One region of the Nocardioides sp. NBC_00368 genome, then DNA from elsewhere that is predicted to be linked to it. Evidence: riboswitches for the same ligand, from Rfam matches in the RefSeq annotation. Region 1 holds a riboswitch; the other holds the start of a gene.
The links. A riboswitch is a leader RNA that binds a small molecule or an ion and turns the genes downstream of it on or off. The one in region 1 is predicted to bind cobalamin.

Region 1 (7,745 bases):
AGACCATCAACGACCTGGTCGACGACATCAAGGCCAACGGGCAGGACGTCGCGATCGCCGGCGGCTCCGCGGGCGGCACCGACCAGATCCTCGCCGGCCAGCTGCTCAAGGCCAGCGGCGTGGCCTCGGGTGACATCGCGAAGAGCCTCAACTACGTGCCCTTCGACGGTGGCGCCGAGTCGGTGACCGCGCTGCTCGGCGGCAAGGTCGACGCCGGGATCTCCGGCGTCGGTGAGTACGCCGAGCAGATCAAGGCCGGCAAGCTCCGGGCGCTGGCCGTCTCCGGCGAGGAGCCCTCCGGCCTGCTCCCGGACGTGCCGACCCTGACCGACGAGGGCATCGACCTGGTGCTCACCAACTGGCGCGGAATCGTCGCCCCCGGCGACCTCGACGACTCCGAGCGCGAGGCCCTGACCGACCTGGTCACCGAGGCGGCCGAGTCCGACGCCTGGGGCAAGGTCCTCGAGACCAACGACTGGGACGACGCGTTCATGGCGGGCGAGGAGTTCGAGACGTACGTCGACGAGGAGGTCGCCTCCGCACAGACCACGCTCGAGGAAATCGGTCTCGTCCAGTGACCACGCAGACCCCCACCCAGCCTGGCCGGCTCTCCTTCGGGGAGCCGGCCATGGCCGGGGGCATCCTCGCCCTCGGTGTGTTCGCGCTGGTCCGTGCGGGAAGCATCGCCGAACCGGTCACCGCCGCCGGCGCGATCGGGCCGCGGACGATGCCCTACCTGGTCGGCGGCCTGCTGGTCGTGACCGGTGGCATCACCCTGGTGCGTGTCCTGCGCGGTGAGCGCGGCGAGGCCGAGGGCGGCGAGGACGTCGACCTCTCCGGCGGCACCGACTGGCTCACCGCCGGCCTGCTGGCCGCGGCCGTCCTGGGCCACGCCCTCCTGATCGGCCTGGTCGGCTGGCCGCTGGCCGGCACCGCGCTGTTCACCGCCGGCGCGGTCATCCTGGGGGCCCGCCCCTGGTGGCGCTCCCTGCTGATCGGGCTGGTGATGGCGTTCGCGATCCAGATCGTCTTCGCCGGCGGCCTCGGCGTCTCGCTGCCGCCGGGCCCGTTCCTGGAAGGGGTGGCGTTCCTCCATGGATAACCTGACCCTGCTCCTGGAGGGGTTCGCCACCGCCGCGCACCCCGAATACCTCGCCTTCGCCTTCATCGGCGTCATCCTCGGCACCGCGGTCGGCGTCCTGCCCGGCATCGGGCCCTCGATGACCGTCGCGCTGCTGCTGCCGCTGACGTACGCGCTGGACCCGACGGCCGCGCTGATCACCTTCGCCGGCATCTACTACGGCGGCATGTACGGCGGGTCGACGACCTCGATCCTGCTCAACACGCCCGGCGAGGCGTCCTCGATGATCACCGCGCTCGAGGGCAACAAGATGGCCAAGCGCGGCAAGGGCGCCGCGGCGCTCGCCACCGCCGCCATCGGGTCGTTCGTGGCGGGCACGCTCGCCACGGTCGCGCTCACCTTCCTGGCGCCTCTGGCCGCGGACCTCGCGGTCAAGCTCGGTCCCGTCGAGAAGGTGGCCCTGATGGTGCTCGCCTTCACCACCGTCGGGGCGCTGCTGGGCCGTTCGGTGTCCCGCGGGCTGGCGGCTCTCGGCGTCGGGATGTTCATCGGGCTCATGGGTGTCGACGGCATGTCGGGGCAGATGCGGTTCACCTTCGGCGTACCCGTGCTCAACGACGGCATCGACGTCGTGGTCGTCGCGGTCGCGCTCTTCGCGGTCGGCGAGGCGCTGTACGTGGGTGCGCAGCTGCGCCGCGGACCCCAGCAGCTCGTCCCGGTCACCCGGGGCTGGCGCACCTGGATGACGCGTGAGGACTGGCGGCGTTCCTGGAAGCCGTGGCTGCGCGGCACCGCGATCGGCTTCCCGATCGGCACCCTGCCGGCCGGTGGGGCCGAGGTCGGCACGTTCCTGTCGTACTCCGCCGAGCGCAAGCTCGCTCGCGGGAAGGCGAAGGAGGAGTTCGGCCACGGTGCCATCGAGGGCGTCGCCGGGCCCGAGGCGGCCAACAACGCCTCGGCGGCCGGTGTGTTGGTGCCGCTGCTGACCCTCGGCATCCCGACCTCGGCCACGGCCGCGGTGATCCTGGTGGCGCTGCAGCACTACAACATCCAGCCGGGGCCGCTGCTGTTCAAGGACCACGGCGACCTGGTCTGGCCGCTGGTGGCGAGCCTCTACATCGGCAACGTGCTGCTGCTGGTGCTCAACCTCCCGCTGGTCGGGCTGTGGGTGAAGGTGCTCCAGATCCCGCGGCACTATCTCTACGCCGGCATCCTGCTGTTCGCAGCCCTGGGCGCCTTCGCGGTGCACTTCAGCCCGCAGGACGTCATGGTCCTCCTGGTGCTCGGCATCCTGGGCTTCTTCATGCGCCGCTACGGCTATCCCGTGGCGCCGATGGTGGTCGGGCTGATCCTCGGGCCGATCTTCGAGCGGCAGCTGCGCTCGGCCCTGCAGATCGCCCAGGGAGACTGGCTGACGCTGGTGCAGTCGCCGTTCGCGATCGTCGTGTACGTCGCGCTGCTGCTCGCGCTCGCCGGGTCGATCGTGCTCCGCCGCAAGGAGGAGGACCTGGAGCACGAGCTGGTCGAGGCGGATCGCTGAGCTGGAGATCGCCTCAGCTGCCCGTTGAGGCGATCTCCTCCAGCACGACGTTGCGGGGGCCGTCGGCAGTGCCCCTGACCACCCGCAGGAAGTAGGACTGGTCGGGGTTGTGGTTGGGGTCGAAGGTCCAGTTCCCGCGGGGACTGACGATCGTGCCGACGGACCCCAGGGAGTCCGCGATCTCGTTGCGGTCGACGTCGTCGGAGAGGCCGAGCGCCTTGTCGAGCGCGGCCGCGGCGTCGTAGGCCTGCACCGAGTAGGCCGTCGGGGTCGCGTCGTAGGCCTTGCGGTAGTCCTTCACGAAGGCGTCGTTCATCAGCGAGTCCATGGCGTCGCTGTAGTGCAGCACCGTCCGTACCCCGGTCGCGTCGCCGCCCAGGGTGGACAGCACGTCGCCCTCGGTCAGGAAGCCGGGGCCGTAGAGCGGGGTGCTCCGGGCCAGGCCGGAGTCGCGATACTGCTGGACGAACGCCTCCGCCTCCTTCCCGGTGTACGCGGCGTAGATCGCGTCCGCACGTGACTTCTTCACCTTCTCGAAGAGCCCCGACCAGTCCTCGGTCACGGCGGCCGGCGTGTAGCTCTGCCCCGCGACGCCGCCGCCGGACGCCTCGAAGGCGATCATGAAGCTGTCGGAGAACTCGTGACCGGCGGCGTCGTCGGAGGCGACGACGTAGGCCGAGCCGCGGTCGGTCTCCTGGGCGACCGCATTCCCGAGCGAGCCGCCCAGATCTGCGTTGGTCGTGGACGTGCGCCACAGGTAGTCAGAGCCGTCGGCGAACTGGTCGGCCCCGGCGCCGGTGACGATCAGCGGGGTCTCCCTGCTGTCCGCGACGTCCTTGGCCGCGAGCGCCGTCTCCGAGCCCACCAGCCCGACGACCGCCTGGACCTCCTCGTCCTCGATCAGCCTGGACACCGCGGCCACGCCGGTGCTCACCCGGTCGCCCTCGTCGGCCTCGATGACGTCGACCAGCCGGCCACCGAGCTTGCCGCCGTGCTGGTCGAGGTAGAGGTCGAAGCCGCGGGACATGTCGGTGCCGATCGACTTGTGGGCGCCGGAGGTCGGGACCACGAGACCGATCGCGACCTTCGACTCCGAGGTGGTGGCGCATCCGGTGAGACCGAGCGCGAGCGCCGAGACGGGCGCGAGAACGAACAGCTTCCGACGAGCCGATCCGGTCACGGGGGACTCCATCTGTGCGAAGACGTGTGGAAGTTTCCGAGTAGCCGAACACTGGCACAAACAGCGGCCGGGCCGCGAGCAATTCGGCGCCGTGTCCGCAAGTGGGTAGTCTCGCCCTGCCAGTCGTACTCCATGCCTGATGGGGTCAGGGAACCCGGTGAGAGTCCGGGACTGACGCGCAGCGGTGAGGATGACGGGCGGGGCACGCACCTCCTCCGGGAGGGGCAGCCACTGGAGCCTGGCTCCGGGAAGGCGTCCCGCACCGATCGATTCCGAGTCCGAAGACCTGCTGGCTCTGGCGGCGCCCGCCGCCAGGTCACCACGTGCCCCGCGGAAGGGCACCTGACCAGAGCAGGTGTGGCGATGTCCCGAGTCCGAACCGACCGGTGCCCAGGAGTCGGCCGTCCGTGGCCGGCCGAGGACGGCCTGCTGGTGCGGCTGCGCCTGATCGGCGGGTCCGTCTCCTCCGCCTCGCTGCTGTCGCTGATCTCCGTCGCCGAGACCTACGGCGACGGCCGCGTCTATCTCACCGGGCGCGCCAACCTGCAGGTGCGCGGCCTGCCCGCTGTCGACGGCGCGCTGCCCGGCGAGGTGCTCACCGCGCTGAAGGCGACCGGTCTGGTGCCGGCGCAGACCCATGAGCTCGTACGCAACGTGATGGTCTCCCCGCAGACCGGGCTCGCCGGCGGACGGGCCGACCTGCGTGGCGTCGCCGCGTCGCTGGACCGCCTGCTGTGCGCCTCGCCCCGGCTGGCGGCGCTCCCGGGACGGTTTCTCTTCGTGCTCGACGACGGTCGCGGCGACCTGGTCTCGCGGGAGTGCGATCTCGGTCTGGTGGCGCTCTCGGGTGCTGAGGGTCAGCTGCGCGTCGGCGACTCATGGGGGCCGGTCGTGCCGCTCGCCGAGGCCGCGTCCCGCCTGGTCGCGCTCGCCGCACGCTTCCTGGACGTACGCGGCGAGGGGCCGTCTGCGGCCTGGCACGTCTCGGAGCTCGATGGCCCGCTGGTCGAGCCGGTCCCGGCCGATGCTCGGGTGCCGGCCGCGGCCGAGGAGCTCGGGTTCGGCGAGGTGCCCGGCGGCGAGCACGTCGCCGCCGCCGACGGGGCTCTGGACCGCGCCGCCGTCGAGGCGCTGGTCGAGCGGGCGCCGGCGGTCGTGGTGACACCGTGGCGCGGCGTACTCGTGCCTGCGCCGCAGGCGCGCCCGACCCGGCGCTACGACTACATCGACCAGGGACCCGCGATCTACGTCGACTCCTTCGCGACCATCCGGCGCGAGGCCGACCTCTCCGCGGTGCCCGCCGACGCCGAGCGGCTCGCCGTCCGGATGATCCACGGCAGCGGACAGGTCGATCTCGCCGCCGACCTGGTCATCCACCCCGGCCTGGTGAAGGCCGCGCGCGGCGCGCTCGAGGCCGGGGCACCGATCCTGTGCGACGCGACGATGGTCGCGACCGGGGTCACCCGCAGCCGGCTGCCGCGCGACAACGAGGTGCTCTGCATGCTCGGTGACGACCGCGTCCCGGCGCTGGCCCGGGCCTGGGGCACGACCCGCACCGCGGCCGCGCTGTCGCTGTGGGAGCCCTACCTGGAGGGCTCCGTCGTCGCCATCGGCAACGCCCCCACGGCGCTCTTCCACCTGCTCGAGATGATCCTCGACGGTGGTCCGCGGCCGGCCGCGATCGTCGGCTGCCCGGTCGGCTTCATCGGCGCCGCCGAGTCCAAGGAGGCGCTCGCCGCCTTCGCCGACGACCACGGGATCGACATCCCCTACGTCACCGTGCGAGGCCGTCGTGGCGGCTCCGCGATGACCTCGTCCGCACTCAACGCACTCGCCCAGGAGCAGGAATGAGCAGCGTGACCCCAGGCCGGTTCACCGTCGTCGGCATCGGTCCGGGCGATCCCGAGCTGATCACTCTCAAGGCCGCCCGGCTGATCGGTGCGGCGCCGGTGATCGCCTACCACGCCGGGGTGCGCAAGCAGTCCCACGCCCGCCGGATCGCCTCATCGCTGATCCCGGCCGGTGCGGTGGAGGAGGAGCTGCGCTACCCGGTCACCACCGGCACCACCTCGCACCCGGGTGGCTACGTCGGGGCGATGGCCGAGTTCTACGAGTCCTGCGCGGTCCGGCTCTCGGCCCATCTCGACGCCGGGCGCGACGTGGTCCTGCTCGCCGAGGGCGACCCGCTCTTCTACGGCTCCTCGATGTATCTCCACGACCGGTTCAAGGAGGTCTACGAGACCTCCGTCGTGCCGGGCGTCCCGGCCTTCGCGGCCGCCACCGCTGCCGTCTCGACGCCGCTGGTGCGCCAGACCGACGTCCTCACCGTGCTGCCCGGAACCCTGCCCGAGGCCGAGCTCGCCCGGCGCCTGGCCGACACCGAGGCCGCCATCATCATGAAGCTCGGCCGGACCTTCCCGGCGGTTCGCGCCGCGCTGGCTGCGGCCGGGCGGCTCGAGGGTGCCTGGTACGTCGAGCGTGCCTCGCAGCCCGAGGAGCGCTGGCTGCCGGTGGCGGACGTGGATCCGGAGTCGGTGCCGTACTTCTCGCTCATCGTGGTTCCCGGGGACACCGCTCCCGCCTCCGCCTCGGCAGGCCGCATGCGGCAGACGAGCTCGGCGGAGGCTTCCGTGGCCGAGCCGGTCGAGGGTGCGGAGCGCGGGGAGGTGCTCGTGGTCGGGTTGGGGCCAGGGCCGGACGGGTGGCTGACGCCCGAGGTGTCGGCCGCGTTGGCCGAGGTGGGTCACGTCGTCGGCTACGCGCCCTACGTCAACCGGGTGCCGCAACGTGCTGGGCTGCAGCGGCACGCCTCGGGCAACACGGTCGAGGTCGACCGTGCCCGGCACGCGCTGGACCTGGCGCTCGCGGGGGAGCGGGTCGCCGTCGTCTCCGGCGGTGACGCCGGTGTCTTCGGGATGGCGTCCGCCGTGTTCGAGGCGGCTTCGGATCCGGCCTATGCCGGCGTACGTGTCCGGGTGCTGCCCGGTGTCAGCGCGGTCCAGGCCGTGGCCGCCCGGGCAGGCGCTCCGGTCGGTGCGGACTTCGCGGTGATGTCGCTCTCGGACCGCCTCAAGCCGTGGCCGGTCATCGAGGAGCGGCTGCGCGCGGTCGCCGCGGCCGACCTGGTGCTGGCGATCTACAACCCCGCCTCGCGCTCGCGCACCGAGCAGATCGGGCTGGCGCGCGACGTACTCCTCGAGCAGCGCAAGCCCGACACCGTCGTCATCGTCGGCCGCGACGTCGGGCGGGCCGAGGAGTCGCTGACGGTGACCACCCTCGGTGACCTGGATCCCGCATCGATCGACATGAAGTGCCTGGTCATCGTGGGGGCGAGCTCGACACAGGTGACCGCGTCCGGACAGGTCTGGACGCCGAGGTATGTCCGATGACCGATCCGATGACCGTCCACTTCGTCGGTGCCGGCCCCGGTGCGGCCGACCTGCTGACCGTGCGCGCGACGAGGCTGCTCGAGGCCGCCGAGGTGGTGCTCTATCCCGGCACCTATCTGGATCCCGAGGTGTTGGCCCACTGCAGTCCCGAGGCCGAGCTGGTCGACACCCAGAAGCTCGATCTGGACCAGATCGTCGAGGCGATCGTCACCGCTCATCGTGACGGCAAGCAGGTCGTACGCCTCGTCTCCGGCGACCCGTCGGTCTACTCGGCGGTCGCTGAGCAGACCCGGCGGCTCGACGAGGCCGCAGTGCCGTGGGACGTGACGCCCGGCGTACCGGCCTACGCCGCGGCGGCGGCGCTGGTCGGCCGCGAGCTCACCGTGCCGCTGGTGGCCCAGTCGGTGGTCCTCACCCGCACCCGGGCCCGATCGACCGCGATGCCGGAGGGGGAGTCGCTGGCTGCGTACGCCGCCACCGGCGCCACCCTGGTGCTCCACCTGGCGATCCGGCGTACCCGCGAGCTGATGGCCGAGCTGCTGCCGTACTACGGCC
Region 2 (7,745 bases), 2.8 Mb from region 1:
CCGGCCTGCCGACGACCTGCGGCTCCAAGATCCTCGAGGGCTGGATCCCGCCCTACGACGCGACCGTGGTCAAGAAGATCAAGGCGGCCGGTCTGCCGATCCTGGGCAAGACCAACATGGACGAGTTCGCGATGGGCTCCTCGACCGAGCACTCGGCGTACGGTCCGACGAAGAACCCGTGGAAGCTCGACCGGATCCCCGGCGGCTCCGGTGGTGGCTCGGCCGCCGCCGTCGCCGCCTTCGAGGCGCCGCTCGCGCTCGGCACCGACACCGGTGGCTCGATCCGTCAGCCGGGTGCCGTCACCGGCACGGTCGGCGTGAAGCCGACCTACGGCTCCGTCTCCCGCTACGGCCTGGTCGCCCTGGCCAACTCGCTGGACCAGGTCGGTCCGGTGACCCGCACGGTCCTCGACAGCGCCCTGCTGCACGAGCTCATCGGCGGCCACGACCCGCTCGACTCCACCTCCACCACGACCCCGGTGACCGGGCTCGTCGACGCCGCCCGTGCGGGCGCGACCGGCGACCTGAAGGGCGTCAAGGTCGGCGTCATCAAGGAGCTGGCCGGCGAGGGCTGGGCGCCCGACGTGATGGCCAAGTTCAACGAGTCGGTCGACCTGCTCACCAAGCTGGGCGCCGACGTCGTCGAGGTCTCCACGCCGAGCTTCGAGCACGCGATGGCGGCCTACTACCTGATCCTGCCGGCGGAGTGCTCCTCCAACCTGGCCAAGTTCGACGCGATGCGCTACGGCCTGCGGGTCACCCCCGACGGCGACCCGAGCGCCGAGGACGTGATGAAGGCCTCGCGTGACGCAGGCTTCGGCGACGAGGTCAAGCGCCGCATCATCCTGGGCACCTACGCGCTGAGCAGCGGCTACTACGACGCCTACTACGGCCAGGCGCAGAAGATCCGCACGCTGATCATCGAGGACTTCAAGAAGGCCTTCGAGCAGGTCGACGTGCTGGTCTCGCCGACGTCCCCGTCGACGGCGTTCCCGCTGGGTGCGAAGCTCGACGACCCGCTCGCGATGTACATGCAGGACCTGGCCACCATTCCGGCCAACCTGGCCGGTACGCCCGGCATCTCCATCCCGGCCGGGGTCTCCGACGCGGACGGGTTGCCCGTCGGCGTACAGCTCCTGGCGCCGGTCCTGGAGGACGCCCGTCTCTACCGCGTCGGTGCCGCCCTCGAGGCCGCCATCGGTCCGGTGCTCTCGATCGACAAGCTGGAGGTGGCCCGATGAGCGAGACTCTTGTCGCGTTCGACGAGGTGCTGGAGCGCTACGACCCGGCGATGGGCCTGGAGGTCCACGTCGAGCTCAACACCAACACCAAGATGTTCTGCGGATGCCCGGCGACCTTCGGCGGCGAGCCCAACTCCCAGGTGTGCCCGACCTGCCTCGGCCTGCCCGGCTCGATGCCGGTCGTGAACGCCAAGGCGGTGGAGAGCGCGATCCGGATCGGGCTCGCGCTCAACGGCTCGATCGCGGAATGGTGCCGGTTCGCCCGGAAGAACTACTTCTACCCGGACATGCCGAAGAACTTCCAGACCTCGCAGTACGACGAGCCGATCGTCTACGACGGCTACCTCGACGTCGAGGTCGAGGGGGAGACCTTCCGCGTCGAGATCGAGCGCGCCCACATGGAGGAGGACACCGGCAAGACCACCCACATCGGTGGCTCGACCGGCCGTATCCACGGCGCCGACTACTCGCTGGTCGACTACAACCGCGCCGGCATCCCCCTGATCGAGATCGTCACCCGCCCGATCCTCGGCACCGGTGCCAAGGCGCCGCTGGTGGCCAAGGCCTACGTCGCGGCGCTGCGCGAGATCCTGCTGGGGCTGGGCGTCTCCGACGTACGCATGGACCAGGGCTCGATGCGCTGCGACGTCAACCTGTCGCTGTCCCCGAAGGGTTCGGACAAGCTGGGCACCCGCACGGAGACGAAGAACGTGAACTCGCTGCGCTCGGTCGAGCGGGCCGTACGTTTCGAGATGTCGCGCCACGCCGGGATCCTCGACGCGGGGGAGGCGATCTTCCAGGAGACCCGCCACTTCCACGAGGACACCGGCACCACCTCGGCCGGACGGCCGAAGTCCGACGCCGACGACTACCGCTACTTCCCCGAGCCGGATCTCGTCCCGGTCGCGCCGAGCCGCGAATGGGTCGAGGAGCTGCGTGGCACGCTGCCCGAGCCGCCGGCTGAGAAGCGGGCGCGGCTGCAGGCCGAGTGGGGCTACTCCGACCTGGAGATGCGTGACGTGTGGGCCGCCGGTGCGATGACGCTGATCGAGGCGACCGTCGCCGAGGGCGCCTCCGCCCAGGCCGCGCGCAAGTGGTGGATGGCGGAGCTCTCCCGGGCCGCCAACGACCGCGGCGTCGAGCTGGCCGAGGTCGGGGTCACCCCGGCCCAGGTCGCGGAGGTGCAGAAGCTGGTCGACGGCGGTTCGCTGACCGACAAGCTCGCTCGCCAGGTGTTCGAGGGGCTGCTCGCAGGTGAGGGCACGGTCTCCGAGATCATCGACGCCCGCGGCCTCGCCGTCGTCTCCGACGACGGCGCGCTCGGTGCGGCCGTCGATGAGGCGATCGACGCCCAGCCTGCTGTCGCGGAGAAGATCCGCGGCGGCAACCAGGCCGCGGCCGGTGCGCTCATCGGCGCCGTCATGAAGGCGACCGGCGGCAAGGCCGACGCCAAGCGCGTGCGCGAGCTGATCCTGGAGAAGCTCTCCTGATCCCACGCCGAGTCGGCTCGTCCTGACAACAGAATCCGCCGAGTCGGCGCGTCATGACGCGCCGACTCGGCGGTGGTTTTGGTCAGGATGAGCCGACTCGGCGGTGGGTGGCACTGGCAGACTGTCCGGCGTGACCGAGCCCTTCCGCATCGCCCTGCTCATCGACGCCGACAACGCCCCCGCGGCCAAGATCGACGCGATCCTGAACGACCTGGCCGAGTACGGCGAGGTGACCATCCGGCGGGCCTACGGGAACTGGACCAAGCCCGAGCTCAAGGGCTGGATCGAGGAGCTGCACGATGCGGCCATCCGGCCGATGCAGCAGTTCGACCTGACCGCCCACAAGAACGCCTCCGACATGGCGCTCGCCATCGACGCCGTGGAGCTGCTGCACGCGGCGATCCCGGACGCGTTTGCACTGGTCTCCTCCGACTCCGATTTCACCCCGCTGGTGCACTACCTGCGCGAGAAGGGCCGCGCGGTCTACGGCTACGGCCGGGAGAAGACCCCGGCGCCGTTCAAGAGCGCCTGCACCCGGTTCACCGTGGTCGAGAAGCTCGGCGGCTCCGAGGAGGAGACCGACGCCGACTCCGAGGCCGGTGCCACGCCCGCCCGCAAGCCGTCCTCCTCGGCGACCACGGGACAGGTGCTGAAGCGCAACGCCCGGCTGATCCAGCTGCTGCGCAACTCCATCGCCGCGGCCGCCGACGACGACGGCTGGGCCCTGGTCGGCACGGTCGTCTCCCGCATCCGCAACCAGTCCTCCGAGGACCCGCGCAACTACGGGTACGCCACCTGGACCAAGCTCATCAAGGCGATCGACCTCTTCGAGCTCAAGGACGAGGGCACCTCGGCGATCGCGGTCAGCGACAAGCGCAACAGCAAGAAGTGACGTACGCCTACTAGGACGCGTCCGCGGTGCGGTCCTGGTCCTCTGCCTTCTTCGGCTTCGGGCGGGCGCACTTGATCCCCTTGGGCACCGACCCGTTGAGGTGCCTCAGCGCGGCCTTGAAGTCGCGGCAGCGCTCGGCGTCCTCCTCCTTGTTGGGGGGATAGCCGATCGCCGCGTTGACCTTGCCCATCTCGAGGGCGTCGGCGAGCGGGTTGATGTCGCGGGCGACGGTCCAGTACCACCGCGAGATCGGCGCGCTGTGGTCCAGCGAGCGGGCCAGCTCGGGGCGACGACGCAGGTCGATCCCGAAGTAGGCGCCGGCGTCGGTGTAGTTGGCCTCGCCGGTCAGCTGGATGTAGCCGCGGCCGGCGTACTTCCGCTTGTCGTGGGGGCCCTTGGCGTCGTGGTGGAAGGAGCTCTCGTTGGCGAGCGTGGTGAGGTAGGCCGCCTGCCGGTAGGGGGTCGTGATCCGGGCGTCGGACATGGCGCGGTTGAGGGTCGGCAGCCCGGTCTCGACGGTCTTCTTGTTCCCGACCTTGTCGCCGAACATGGCAACCAGATCGGCGTACGTGACCGAGGCCCGAGCCGGGGCCGCGACTGCCGTCGTGGCCGGGCAGAGGGAGAGAAGGGTGGCCGAGATCAAGGTTGCGACAAGGCCGAGAATCCTGTGGCGCATGGGGACAGAGTGACTCCTCGACGGCGATCCCGCAAGCAGGGCCGACCCGGCATAAGATGACCCCCGAATCAAGCAGAGCCTCAATCAACACACGCCGTGGTGGGGGAAGCCGGTCGAATCCCGGCGCTGACCCGCAACCGTAGGCCCGGGACATCGAGGGTCCTGAGCGAGCCGGAGCACCTGCCGACGGACGCGTACTGACCTGACGCTGTCGTGGAAAGCAGCGGGTCGGCCCTTGGCCTTCCCGACGAACAGCGCGGAAGGAACCATGAAGAAGACCGTCCTCGGTGGCATCGCCGCCGCCCTCGCCCTCACCTCGCTCGCCGGCTGCGGCGAGAAGGCCGTCGAGGAGGGGGAGAAGCCCACCTACGACGCGAAGGTGTCGACCTCCGTGGCCGACTGGCTCGTCGCCCAGGCGCCGAAGGGTGTGGCCCGCAACGCGCAGTACGGCACCGACGACTTCGGGCTCAGCGCCGACATCGGGATCGCGCTGGCCGAGGTCGGTGGCTACGACGAGGAGATCGCCACGATCGCCGCGGCCGTGATGACGAACAAGAAGGCCTACACCTCGCCCGGGTTCGGCACCGTGACCTCGGCCGGGGCCACCGCGAAGGCGCTCGTCCTCCAGCAGAACATCGATGCCTCCGACCCCGGTCTGCTGAAGCAGCTCGAGGGCACCGTCGCCGAGAACGGCCGCATCGCCGACGAGCTCGACCCCAAGAACAAGGAGGCGGCCGACTACTCCAACACCATCGGGCAGTCGTACGCGGTCTGGGCGCTGAGCAACGCGGAGAGCAAGGAGGCCACGGCCGCCGCGGAGTTCCTGGCCGGGCAGCAGTGCGAGGAGGGCTGGTTCCGGGTCACCTTCACGGCTGACCCCGCGGCCGCCGACCAGACCTGCGACGGTGACCCGAAGGCGGCTCCGGACGCCGACGCCACCGCGTTCGCGCTGATCGCGCTGTCCTCGGTCGCCTCTCCCGAGGCCGAGAAGGCCGTCGAGGCGGGCGTCGAGTGGCTGAAGGAGACCCAGGCCGAGGACGGTTCGTTCAAGGCGGCGACCGGCAACGTCGCCAACTCCAACACCACCGGCCTGGCCGGGTGGGCGTTCGGCCGCGCCGGTGAGACCGATGCTGCCGAGAAGGCCGCGACCTGGGTCTCCGAGCACGTCGTGACCTGCGGTGACGACGTCGGCGCGGTGGCCTACGACGACGCCGCCCTGACCGAGGGCAACACCAAGGGGCTGGCCAAGGAGTCCGAGGGGATGTACCGCCTCGCGGCCGCGCAGGCGCTGCCGTCCCTCGTCTTCCTGCCCAAGGACGCGACCACGAAGAGCGCGTGCTGAGCCTACGGTCCGCGATGGTGGCCCTGGCGATCCTCGCCGGGGCCACCGCACCCGTCCTCACCCCGGCTCCAGCTTCTGCCGCGGAGGCGTGCGACGACGTCACCGTCGTCGTCGAGCCCAACGCCCTGGGCGGCGACCCCGAGATCGCCTGCGTCCGGCCCGAGGAGGGCGACACCGGTGCCGACCTCTTCGAGAAGGCGGGGCATCCGCTCACCTACGTGACCTCGATGCCCAGCGTCGTCTGCCGGGTCGACGGCCGGCCGAAGACCGCCGGCTGCGCCCAGATGCCGCCCGCCGACGCCTACTGGTCGCTGTGGGTCACCGACGAATCCGGGGCCTGGAGCTACGCCTCCAGAAATGTTACCGAAATCAGCGTGACCTCCGGGCAGGGTGTTGCGTTCACGTGGATAGACGACGATGTCGTTACCGCTCCGGCGACGGAACTTGGGGATGCTGTGGGGGCGCCCTCAAGCCCGTCGCCGGAGTTATCTCCGGAGGACTCGCCCTCCGAGCCCCGGCAGCTGCCCGGCTGGGTCGCTCCGGCCGGGATCCTCGCCCTCTTCTCCGTCGCCGGTGTCGTGTGGTGGCGTCGGCGATGAGCACTGTGCTTCGTGAGGCAGCGGTCGCGCGCCTGCCCCGTGATCTGCACCCCGTGGCCTGGTGGGTGTGGGCGATCGGCCTGGCTGCGTACGCCTCCTTCACCACCAACCCGCTGCTGCTCCTGCTGCTGGTGGGGGTGGTCTCGGTCGTGGTCGCGGCCCGCCGCGGGGAGCAGCCGTGGGCGAAGGCGTTCCGGCTCTACGTCGGCCTCGCCCTGTTCATCGTCGCCACCCGGGTGCTCTTCCGGGTGCTCCTGGGTGCCGTGCCGGGTCACGTGCTCATCGACCTGCCCGAGATCCCGCTTCCCGAATGGGTGCTGGGGATCCGGCTGCTCGGGCCGCTCACCCGCGAGGCGCTGCTGGCCGGCCTCTACGACGGCATGCGGCTCGGCGTGATCGTGATCTGCGTCGGTGCGGCCAACGCGCTGGCCAACCCGAAACGACTGCTGCGGTCGCTGCCGCCGGCGCTCTACGAGATCGGGACCGCGGTCGTCGTCGCGGTGACCGTGCTGCCGCAGCTGGCCGAGTCGGTGCAGCGGGTCCGCGCCGCACAGCGGCTACGGGCAGGGGCGACCGGGAGGGTCAAGCGGCTGCGCCGCTTCCTGGTCCCGGTGCTCGAGGACGCGCTGGAGCGGTCGATGGCGCTCGCGGCCGGCATGGACACGCGCGGCTACGGACGTACGGCCGGGGTCCCGGTCGCCACCAGGCGGGTCACCTCGGTGCTCATGCTGGTCTCGCTCGTCGGGCTCTGTGCCGGCGTCTACGCGGTGCTGGACGGGACCACGCCGGGCTGGCTGGCGACCAGCATGCTGGTGCTCGGCGTCGGGGCCGCGGCCATCGGGCTGAGGTTGGCCGGTCGCCGGGTCTCACGAACCGTCTACCGGCCGGACCGGTGGCGCTGGCCGGAGATCGTGGTGGCGCTGAGCGGTGTGCTGGTCGCGGTCGTGGGCTGGTGGGTCGCGCGGTCGCAGGTCCCGGTGGCCTTCCCCGGGGTGAGCACCGCGCCCGGGGTCACGCTGACGGCCATGTCAGGAGTGCTGGTCGGGCTGGTTCCAGCGGTCGCCGCGCCGATTCCGGCATCACTCGTCGAGGAGGAGACCGCCGCATGATCGAGCTGCGAGGGATCACGTTCACCCCGCCCGACTCCTCCGAGCACGTGCTCAAGGACGTCGATCTCACCATCGAGGAGGGCGAGCTGCTGCTCGTCTCCGGCCCGACCGGCTCCGGGAAGTCGACCCTGCTCGGCGTCATCGCCGGCCTGGTGCCCCGCTTCTCCGGCGGCACGCTGGAGGGTGACCTGCTGCTGGACGGCGCCTCGATCATCCGTACGCCGCCGCGCGAGCGCGCCGGGATCATCGGCTACGTCGGGCAGGACCCGGTGGCCGGCTTCGTCACCGACACCGTCGAGGAGGAGCTGGCCTACGGGATGGAGCAGCTCGGCCTCCCGCCGGCGACCATGCGGCGCCGGGTCGAGGAGACCCTCGACCTGCTCGGCATCGCCGAGC

Region 2: another riboswitch for cobalamin. It lies ahead of OG984_RS12215 (prenyltransferase/squalene oxidase repeat-containing protein); the one in region 1 lies ahead of OG984_RS28290 (nitrite reductase).

Annotation. Positions count from the first base shown of each region.
Region 1 is NZ_CP107970.1:5,913,928-5,921,672, forward strand. It holds gene OG984_RS28270 (Bug family tripartite tricarboxylate transporter substrate binding protein) at 1-578, shown strand, start outside; gene OG984_RS28275 (tripartite tricarboxylate transporter TctB family protein) at 575-1,102, shown strand; gene OG984_RS28280 (tripartite tricarboxylate transporter permease) at 1,095-2,621, shown strand; gene OG984_RS28285 (ABC transporter substrate-binding protein) at 2,635-3,801, opposite strand; cobalamin riboswitch at 3,906-4,109, shown strand; partial or broken gene OG984_RS28290 (nitrite reductase) at 4,165-4,356, shown strand; gene OG984_RS28295 (precorrin-8X methylmutase) at 5,044-5,652, shown strand; gene cobJ (precorrin-3B C(17)-methyltransferase) at 5,649-7,190, shown strand; gene cobM (precorrin-4 C(11)-methyltransferase) at 7,187-7,745, shown strand, end outside.
Region 2 is NZ_CP107970.1:2,567,632-2,575,376, reverse strand. It holds gene gatA (Asp-tRNA(Asn)/Glu-tRNA(Gln) amidotransferase subunit GatA) at 1-1,241, shown strand, start outside; gene gatB (Asp-tRNA(Asn)/Glu-tRNA(Gln) amidotransferase subunit GatB) at 1,238-2,731, shown strand; gene OG984_RS12225 (NYN domain-containing protein) at 2,862-3,623, shown strand; gene OG984_RS12220 (glycoside hydrolase family 19 protein) at 3,634-4,299, opposite strand; cobalamin riboswitch at 4,380-4,501, shown strand; gene OG984_RS12215 (prenyltransferase/squalene oxidase repeat-containing protein) at 4,568-5,641, shown strand; gene OG984_RS12210 (hypothetical protein) at 5,635-6,240, shown strand; gene OG984_RS12205 (energy-coupling factor transporter transmembrane component T) at 6,237-7,349, shown strand; gene OG984_RS12200 (ABC transporter ATP-binding protein) at 7,346-7,745, shown strand, end outside.